2 regions of the Streptomyces sp. NPDC097129 genome follow, and region 2 is predicted to be linked to the other one. Evidence: riboswitches for the same ligand, from Rfam matches in the RefSeq annotation. Region 2 holds a riboswitch; the other holds the start of a gene.
The links. A riboswitch is a leader RNA that binds a small molecule or an ion and turns the genes downstream of it on or off. The one in region 2 is predicted to bind ZMP and ZTP.
Positions count from the first base shown of each region.

Region 1: another riboswitch for ZMP and ZTP. It lies ahead of AC0B9F_RS22275 (glycine hydroxymethyltransferase); the one in region 2 lies ahead of AC0B9F_RS25335 (bifunctional 5,10-methylenetetrahydrofolate dehydrogenase/5,10-methenyltetrahydrofolate cyclohydrolase).

Region 1 covers NZ_JBVOQE010000007.1:352,299-356,660, reverse strand. Annotated here, with positions in the region: gene trpS (tryptophan--tRNA ligase) at 1-698, opposite strand, end outside; gene AC0B9F_RS22275 (glycine hydroxymethyltransferase) at 1,079-2,527, opposite strand; ZMP/ZTP riboswitch at 2,560-2,648, opposite strand; gene AC0B9F_RS22270 (glutathionylspermidine synthase family protein) at 2,698-3,882, opposite strand; gene AC0B9F_RS22265 (hypothetical protein) at 3,886-4,236, opposite strand.
Region 2 covers NZ_JBVOQE010000009.1:140,775-145,136, forward strand. Annotated here, with positions in the region: gene AC0B9F_RS25320 (S-(hydroxymethyl)mycothiol dehydrogenase) at 1-849, opposite strand, end outside; gene AC0B9F_RS25325 (hypothetical protein) at 997-1,290, opposite strand; gene AC0B9F_RS25330 (nuclear transport factor 2 family protein) at 1,468-1,833, shown strand; ZMP/ZTP riboswitch at 1,950-2,033, shown strand; gene AC0B9F_RS25335 (bifunctional 5,10-methylenetetrahydrofolate dehydrogenase/5,10-methenyltetrahydrofolate cyclohydrolase) at 2,054-2,908, shown strand; gene AC0B9F_RS25340 (glycosyltransferase) at 3,000-4,229, shown strand; gene AC0B9F_RS25345 (YncE family protein) at 4,341-4,362, shown strand, end outside.

The DNA.
Region 1 (4,362 bases), on a different contig from region 2:
GTGTCGGTGTCGGTGACCGCGCTCTTGACCTTCTTCGCCGTCGTCTTCGGCTCGTCGAGGAGGTTGATGAGGCCCTTCGGCGTGGACGCCGACTTGCTCATCTTGATCGACGGGTCCTGGAGGTCGTAGATCTTCGCCGTCTCCTTGAGGATGTACGGCGTCGGCACGGTGAAGGTCTCGCCGAAGCGGCCGTTGAAGCGCTCGGCGAGGTCGCGGGTCAGCTCGATGTGCTGGCGCTGGTCCTCACCGACCGGCACCTCGTTCGCCTGGTACAGCAGGATGTCCGCGACCTGGAGGACCGGGTACGTGAACAGGCCGACGGAGGCGCGGTCGGCGCCCTGCTTGGCGGACTTGTCCTTGAACTGGGTCATGCGGGAGGCCTCGCCGAAGCCGGTGAGGCAGTTCATGACCCAGGCGAGCTGGGCGTGCTCGGGCACGTGGCTCTGCACGAAGAGGGTGCAGCGGTCCGGGTCCAGGCCGGCGGCGAGGAGCTGGGCGGCGGCGAGGCGGGTGTTGGCGCGCAGGTCCGCCGGGTCCTGCGGGACCGTGATCGCGTGCAGGTCCACGACCATGTAGAACGCGTCGTGGGACTCCTGGAGGGCCACCCACTGGCGCACGGCGCCGAGGTAGTTGCCGAGGTGGAACGAGCCGGCGGTGGGCTGGATGCCGGACAGCACGCGGGGTCGATCAGAGGCCATGGTCCTATTCTCGCAGAGCGGGCGGGGCGGAGGGGAACGGGCTGGGTGGGAGTGCGTTTGCCTGCGGCGCTGGGTCGTGGTTCGTCTGCGGCTTTCGTTGTGGCTGGTCGCGCCCACGCGGCGGAGCCGCATATCGACACAGCCCCGCGCCCCTTATATGCCTGCGGCGGCCCGTTGCCCTCCGGTGGCCGGTTGCTGTCGCGCCTACGGCCTGTCTATGAGGCGGGGCCGGGGTGGGGGGGGGTGTCCGTCCTCGGTCCGGCCGCCCGTTTCCGGGCCTGTGCCGTTGCCCGGTGCCGGACGCTGCGGGCGGACACCCCCCACCCCGTCCCCTCCCCGCCGCGCGCGGGTGCAACGGCGTCGGGGAGGGGGCCGGAGGGTCAGCCCAGGTCGATTTCCGGGTAGAGGGGGAAGCCGGACACGAGGTCGGTGGCGCGGTGGGCGATTTCTTCGGAGATCTTCGCGTCCAGGACGTGGGCCGCCTTGGAGGGGGCGCCGGACTTGGTGGTGCCGGGCTCGGTGGCCGTCAGGACGCGGTCGATCAGGGCGGCCACCTCGTCCATCTCCGCGGTGCCGAGGCCGCGGGTGGTCAGCGCCGGGGTGCCGATGCGGATGCCGGAGGTGTACCAGGCGCCGTTGGGGTCGGCCGGGATCGCGTTGCGGTTGGTGACGATGCCGGAGTCGAGCAGGGCCTGCTCGGCCTGGCGGCCGGTGAGGCCGTAGGAGCCGGCGACGTCGATCAGGTTGAGGTGGTTGTCCGTGCCGCCCGTGACCAGGGTGGCGCCGCGGCGCATCAGGCCCTCGGCGAGCGCGCGGGAGTTGTCGACGATCCGCTGGGCATAGTCCTGGAACGCGGGCTGCCGGGCCTCGGCGAGGGCGACGGCCTTGGCGGCCATGACGTGCGGCAGCGGGCCGCCGAGGACCATCGGGCAGCCGCGGTCGACCTGGTCCTTGAGGGAGTCGTCGCACAGGACCATGCCGCCGCGCGGGCCGCGCAGCGACTTGTGCGTGGTGGTGGTGACGATCTGGGCGTGCGGGACCGGGTCGAAGTCGCCGGTGAGGACCTTGCCCGCGACCAGGCCGGCGAAGTGCGCCATGTCGACCATGAGGGTCGCGCCGACCTCGTCGGCGATCTCGCGCATGATCCGGAAGTTCACCAGGCGGGGGTACGCGGAGTAGCCGGCGACGATGATCAGCGGCTTGAACTCGCGGGCCTGGGCGCGCAGGGCCTCGTAGTCGATGAGACCGGTGGCCGGGTCGGTGCCGTAGGAACGCTGGTCGAACATCTTTCCGGAGATGTTCGGGCGGAAGCCGTGCGTGAGGTGGCCGCCCGCGTCCAGGGACATGCCGAGCATGCGCTGGTTGCCGAAGGCCTGGCGCAGCTCGGCCCAGTCGGCGTCGCTGAGGTCGTTGACCTGGCGGGCGCCGGTCTTCTGGAGGAAGGGCGCCTCGACGCGGTCGGCGAGGACGGCCCAGAAGGCGACCAGGTTGGCGTCGATGCCGGAGTGCGGCTGGACGTAGGCGTGCCGGGCGCCGAACAGTTCGCGGGCGTGCTCGGCGGCGAGGGACTCGACGGTGTCGACGTTGCGGCAGCCGGCGTAGAAGCGGCGGCCGACGGTGCCCTCGGCGTACTTGTCGCTGAACCAGTTGCCCATCGCCAGCAGGGTGGCCGGGGAGGCGTAGTTCTCGGAGGCGATCAGCTTGAGCATCTCGCGCTGGTCGGCGACTTCCTGGCCGATGGCGTCGGCGACGCGCGGCTCGACGGCGCGGATCACGTCGAGGGCGGCGCGGTAGGCGGTGGACTCGGTGGACACAGGCTCGGCTGGCATGGGGACCTCCGGACGTCGGCGTTCAGCGTTCACGGTACGGCCCAGGCGCACGGCACTGTGTCATTCCGGGCCGCTCCCCGATGGTCCGTCCCATCCCAGCGCGCCAGTCACGGCCCGCTGTCAGCCTACCGGGCGCGTCGGGCGCTCCTGCGGGCCGTCCACCATGCGGGCTAGAGGATCACGTGCGGCAGGAAGCGGGCGTACTCGTCGGTGATCAGGCCCGAGGACTCGCGGATGCCGAGGCCGGCCGCCTCGTCCTCGACGACCCAGGCGCCGAGGACGACGTGGTTGCCGTCGAAGGCGGGGAGCGGGGCGAGCTGCTGGTAGCAGCAGGGTTCGTCGCGCAGGGCGGGTGCGGTGCCCGGTTCGTGGACCGTGACGCCGTCGCCCTCGCGGCCGAGCAGCGGCTTGGCGACCCAGCCGGGGCCGTCGGCTAGTTCGCGGGGGCCGTCGAGGTGGGCGGGGAGCAGGTGGGGGTGGCCGGGGTACAGCTCCCACAGGATCGCCAGCAGCGCCTTGTTGCTCAGCAGCATCTTCCACGCGGGCTCGATCCACAGGGTGGAGCCGGTGCCGCCGCCGTTGTCGAGGGTGGCGAGGACGTGGTCGGCGAAGCGGTCGGTGGTGAGCCACTCCCAGGGGTAGAGCTTGAAGACGCTGCGGATGAAACGGAGCCGGTTGTCGACGAAGCGGCCCGACAGCGGGTCCCAGCCGATCTCCTCCATGGAGATCCAGTCGGTGTCCAGGCCGGCCTGCTCGGCGGTCTCCTTGAGGTAGGCGACCGTCATCAGGTCCTCGCCGAGTTCGTCGGCGGCGGAGTGCGCGAAGTACAGGGGGCTGCCCGGCGGCAGCAGCTTCGCCTGCTTGCGCCAGGCGGCGACGAGACGTTCGTGCAGGGAGTTCCACTGGTCGGCGCCGGGGAAGCGGTCCTGCATCCAGAACCATTGCGGGGACGCGGCCTCCACCAGGGAGGTGGGCGTGTCCGCGTTGTACTCCAGCAGCTTGGCGGGGCCGGTGCCGTCGTAGCGCAGGTCGAAGCGGCCGTAGACGGAGGGCAGTTCGGCGCGGCGGCGCCAGGCCTCGGTGACCGCATCGGCGACGCGCGGGTCGGTGATGCCGAGGTCGGCGAGGCGGTCCTCCTCGACGATGTGGCCGGCGGCGGCCAGGCACATGCGGTGCAGTTCCTCGACGGTCTCCTCCAGTGCCTCGACCTCGTCGAGGGAGAAGACGTAGTAGGCGCTCTCGTCCCAGTAGGGGCGCAGCGAGTCGTCGGGGTAGCGGGTGAGCGGGTAGATCAGGCCCTGCGCCTCCACGGTCTGCTGCCAGCCGGGGCGGGGTGCGACGGTACGGCGTTCCATGGGTCAGCCGCCGCCGCTGCCCTTGCCGCCGCCGAAGCCGCCTCGGTCGACGCCGTCGCCGTGGCTGCCGCCGCTGCCGCCCGAACCGCCGCCGCCCTTGCGGGGCTTGGTGAAGGAGCCGCCGTCGACCCAGCCGCTGCTCTTCTTGCCGCCGTAGTACCAAGTGCCGGTCCCCGTGCCGGACTTGCAGTTCTTGTCGGAGACGACCTTGTAGCCCTTGAGGGCGTTGTAACTGTCGCGGTCCACGCAGCGTTTGTCCGGGTCCGAGGAGCAGGCGGTGAGGGCGGCCGCGAGCAGCCCCATCCCGCCGAGGACCACCGTGCCGGAGCGCAGTTGCCGCCGTGCGTCGGCCATGTCTTTCCCCCGTGGTTGCGGTTGTTTCTCCGTCGAAAGGATGTCTCGTTTCCGGCTGTCAGCCTAGAGACCGGTGAGAGGCGGCGTCCAAGGGCCCCTGCCCGCTCCCCTACAGTCGCTTAATGC
Region 2 (4,362 bases):
TGTGGGCACCCCGACCAGCACGACGGTGCCGGCGAGGTCACGGGCGTAGAAGGCCTGGGTGTACGTCTCCGGGCGGCCGACGGCCTCGATGACGACGTCGGCGCCGAACCCGCCGGTCAGCTCGCGCACCGCCTCCACCGCGTCGGTCTCCTTGGAGTTGACCGTGTGGGTGGCGCCCAGCTTCTCGGCGGTGGCCAGTTTGCGGTCGTCGATGTCGACGGCGATGATGCGGCCCGCGCCGGCCAGGCGCGCGCCGGCGATCGCCGCGCCGCCGACGCCGCCGCAGCCGATCACGGCGACCGAGTCGCCGCGGGTGACCCCTTCGGTGTTGATCGCCGCGCCGATGCCGGCCATCACCCCGCAGCCGAGCAGCCCGGCGACCGCCGGGGAGACGGCCGGGTCGACCTTGGTGCACTGCCCGGCGGCGACCAGCGTCTTCTCCGCGAACGCGCCGATACCGAGGGCCGGGGAGAGCTCCTGGCCGGTGCCGGCGAGGGTCATCTTCTGCGTGGCGTTGTGCGTGGCGAAGCAGTACCAGGGCTTGCCGCGCAGACAGGCCCGGCACTGTCCGCACACCGCACGCCAGTTGAGGATCACGAAGTCGCCGGGCGCGACGTCGGTGACGCCGTCGCCGACGGACTCGACGACACCGGCGGCCTCGTGCCCGAGCAGGAAGGGGAAGTCGTCGCTGATGCCGCCCTGCTTGTAGTGCAGGTCGGTGTGGCAGACCCCGCAGGCCTGGACGCGGACCACGGCCTCTCCGGGTCCAGGATCGGGCACGACGATCGTCTCGATGCGCACCGGCTCGTCCCGGCCCGGCGCGATCACGCCGCGTACTTCCTGCGCCATGCTGCTCCATCCTTCCCTCGACGGGGCATCCGTCCCGGTTCCGACCCTACGCGTGATCAAGCGCCGGGGGACCGAGGACGGGGACAGGGGCAGGGACATGCGAAGGGGCCGCCCGTCGGGGCGGCCCCTTCGCGGGGTTCCATGGTCTCAGCCGACGGGGAGCAGGCCGGTCACCGGGGCGACCAGGTCGGTGACCTGGTGGAGTTCGTTCAGCTTGTTCAGTTCGTTGACCTGGTTCAGCCCGGCCAGCTGCTGGGAGACCCGGGGAACCTCGTCCTGGTGCTCGGCCGGGATGTCGCTCGTGGTGAGCGAGTCGAGCACGGCCATCGGGTTCAGCTGTCCGGCGTCCGGGGCGCCGGCGGCGCTGGCCGCGGGGGCGGCGAGGCCGGCGATCCCGGCGGCGAGTGCGGCGGCGGCGACGATACGACGAGTGGAGATCATGCCTTCAGCAACGGCGGGAGGTGCCCTGTGGACACGGGCACGCCGGGCAGCTCACCCGTCAGGCGCAGCGCCCGGGCTGCGCTTGCGGAGCCCGGCGGGGCGGAGGAGCCTTTGGGGTAGGTCCCGTGTGCCCGTCTCCCCTCCTCCGTCGGGCCGCGGCCTGGCAAGGAGGTCACCATGGGCAGCACGGCACACACCGGCTTCGACACGGAGACTCTGCGCAGGGGCATCGAGGACCGCACCGCCGAGGCGCTGCTGTCCCTGTACGCGGACGACGCGGAGATCCGTCTCGTGAACCGCAATGCTCAGCCCAGCAATCCGGCGGTGCTGCACGGCCGCGACGAGATCCGCGAGATGCTCGACGACGTCTACAGCCGTGACATGACGCACAAGCTGGAGCAGTGCGTGGTCCAGGGCGACCGCGCGGCCTACTGCGAGTCCTGCGAGTACCCGGACGGCAACCGCGTGCTGTCCGAGTCGATGATCACGCTGACGGACGGCAAGATCTCGCAGCAGATCATCGTCGAGGCGTGGGACGAGTAGCGAGACGAAAGCGGGCGGTCCAGGTCGGCTCATGGCCGGCCTGGACCTGTTGTGTGCGGCACCGGGGCTGTGCGCGGCACCGGGGGCGGGGGCTGCGGAGGGGCTCGGTTACCCTGGGCGCGGGCCGTGACTGGCGCTGAGGTGGAGCACCACCGGGGAGCGGCCCCATGGAGTCGATGCCGTGCGCCTGGGCGAAGTCCTACCGCTCAGGAGTCGCATCATGACCCAGGCCCGCCTCATGGACGGCACCGCGCTCGCCCGCCGCACCGTCGAGGAGACCGCCCAGCGCGCCGCCGACCTCACCGGGCGCACCGGGACGGCGCCGTGTCTCGCCACGGTGCTCGTCGGCGAGGACCCCGCCTCCGTCACCTATGTGCGGATGAAGCAGAACCGCTGCCGCAAGGCCGGCATCGACTCGCGGCACGTGGCACTGCCCGCGAACACCACGACCGAGGAGCTGGTGGCGACGGTCCGGGCGCTGTCCGCCGATCCGTCCGTGCACGGCATCCTGCTCCAGCACCCCGTGGGCGACCACATCGACGAGCGGGCCGCGTTCGAGGCGATCGCGCCGGAGAAGGACGTCGACGGCGTCACCTTCGCGTCGTTCGCGACGATGAGCTTCGGCCTGCCGGGTTTCGTGTCCTGCACACCGGGCGGGATCGTCCGGCTGCTCGACGAGTACGGCGTCGACCCGTCGGGCAAGCGGGCGGTCGTCGTGGGCCGCAGCGCGATCCTGGGCAAGCCGGTCGGGATGCTGCTGCTCGCCCGCGACGCGACCGTCACCTACTGCCACTCGCGCACCGCGGACCTGTCGGCGGCCGTGCGGGAGGCGGACATCGTCGTCGCCGCCGTGGGCCGCCCCCGGCTGATCCGCGGACAGGACGTCAAGCCGGGCGCGGTCGTGATCGACGCCGGCTACAACGAGGGCAACGTCGGCGACGTCGACTTCGGCTCTGCGGTGGAGCGGGCCTCCCTGATCACTCCGGTGCCGGGCGGGGTCGGCCCGATGACCATCGCCACGCTGCTGGAGCAGACGGTGGACGCGGCGGCCCGGCAGCTCGGGGCGTCGGTGTGACGCCGTAGCACCCGAAGTGGCCGTTTCCCGCGGGTCGTTCGTGCGGCCACCCGCTGTCGTCGTCATACTGCGCTGCGTGCGTGTGGCGATCATGACGGCGGGTTCCCGGGGCGACGCGGCCCCTTTCACCGGTCTCGGGCAGGCCCTGGCGCGGGCGGGCCACGACGTCACCCTGGTCACCCACGAGCGGTTCGCGCCGCTCGTGGCGGGCTCGGGGGTGGCCTTCCACGCGCTGCCGGTGGATCCGCGGGCCGAGCTGGAGTCGGCGCGCGGCCGTGGCCTGCACCGCAGCGCGACCGGGGTGGGCAAGCTGGTGCGCGTGGTGGGGATGGCCCGGTCGGTGGCCGGCCGTATGACCGACGCGTTGCTGGAGGCGGCCGAGGGCGCCGACGTGCTCCTCCTCGCCGCCGCGCTCGCCCCGCTGGGGCACGCCGTCGCCGAGGGCCTGGGCCGGCCGAGCCTGGGCCTTCAGCTGCAACCGATGGCCGCCACACGGGAGTTCGCGCCGCCTTTGCTCACCACCGGCTCGTGGGGTGGGGCCGCGAACCGGGTCGCGGGGCTCGGGGTGAACCTCGCCGTGGAGCACGTCTTCGCCTCCGCGGTGCCGTCCGTGCGGGCCCGGCTGGGCCTGCCCGCCGTCCGCCCGGCCGCGGCGCTGCGCGCCCGGGAGCGGCAGCGCTGGCCGGTGCTGCACGGCTTCAGCCCGCTGGTGGTGCCGCGGCCGCGGGACTGGCGGCCGGGACTCGAGATCACCGGCTACTGGTGGCCGTACGACCAGGAGCGCGAACTGCCTGGGGAGCTGCGGGAGTTCCTGGCCGCCGGGCCGCCGCCGGTGTTCGTCGGGCTGGGCAGCGCCACCGTGCCCGACCCCCGCGGCTTCAGCGCGGCCGTCGCGGGAGCGCTGCGCCGGGCGGGGCTGCGCGGGGTGATCCAGCGCGGCTGGGGCGGGCTGAGCGCCGACGGCGACGATCTGCTGCTCGTCGACGAGGTGCCGCACGCACTGCTGTTCCCCCGCATGGCGGCGGTCGTCCATCACTGCGGCGCGGGCACGACCGCGGCGGGACTGCGGGCCGGGGTGCCGGCGGTGCCGGTGCCGATCCAGTTCGACGAACGTTTCTGGGCGGCCCGGCTGGTGAGCCTGGGTGCCGCCCCGCGCGCCCTGCCGCTCGGCCGCCTCACCCCGGACGCCCTGGCCGGCGCGCTCGTGGAGGCGGTCACCGACCCGTCGTACGGGCAGCGGGCGAGGGCCCTGGGGGCGCGCATCCGCGCGGAGGACGGCACGGCGCCGGTCCTGCGGGCGCTGGAGCGGATCGCGCTCTAGGTTGCGTCCGTGCGTCCGTGGTCTTGCCGGGGCGGGCATCCGTCCTTACTTTTCAGTAAGTCTCTTGTCTGTCACGTGTGTTCGGGTCCCACCCCACCCCGAGGAGCCGTCATGCCCGCCTTCGGACCGCGAG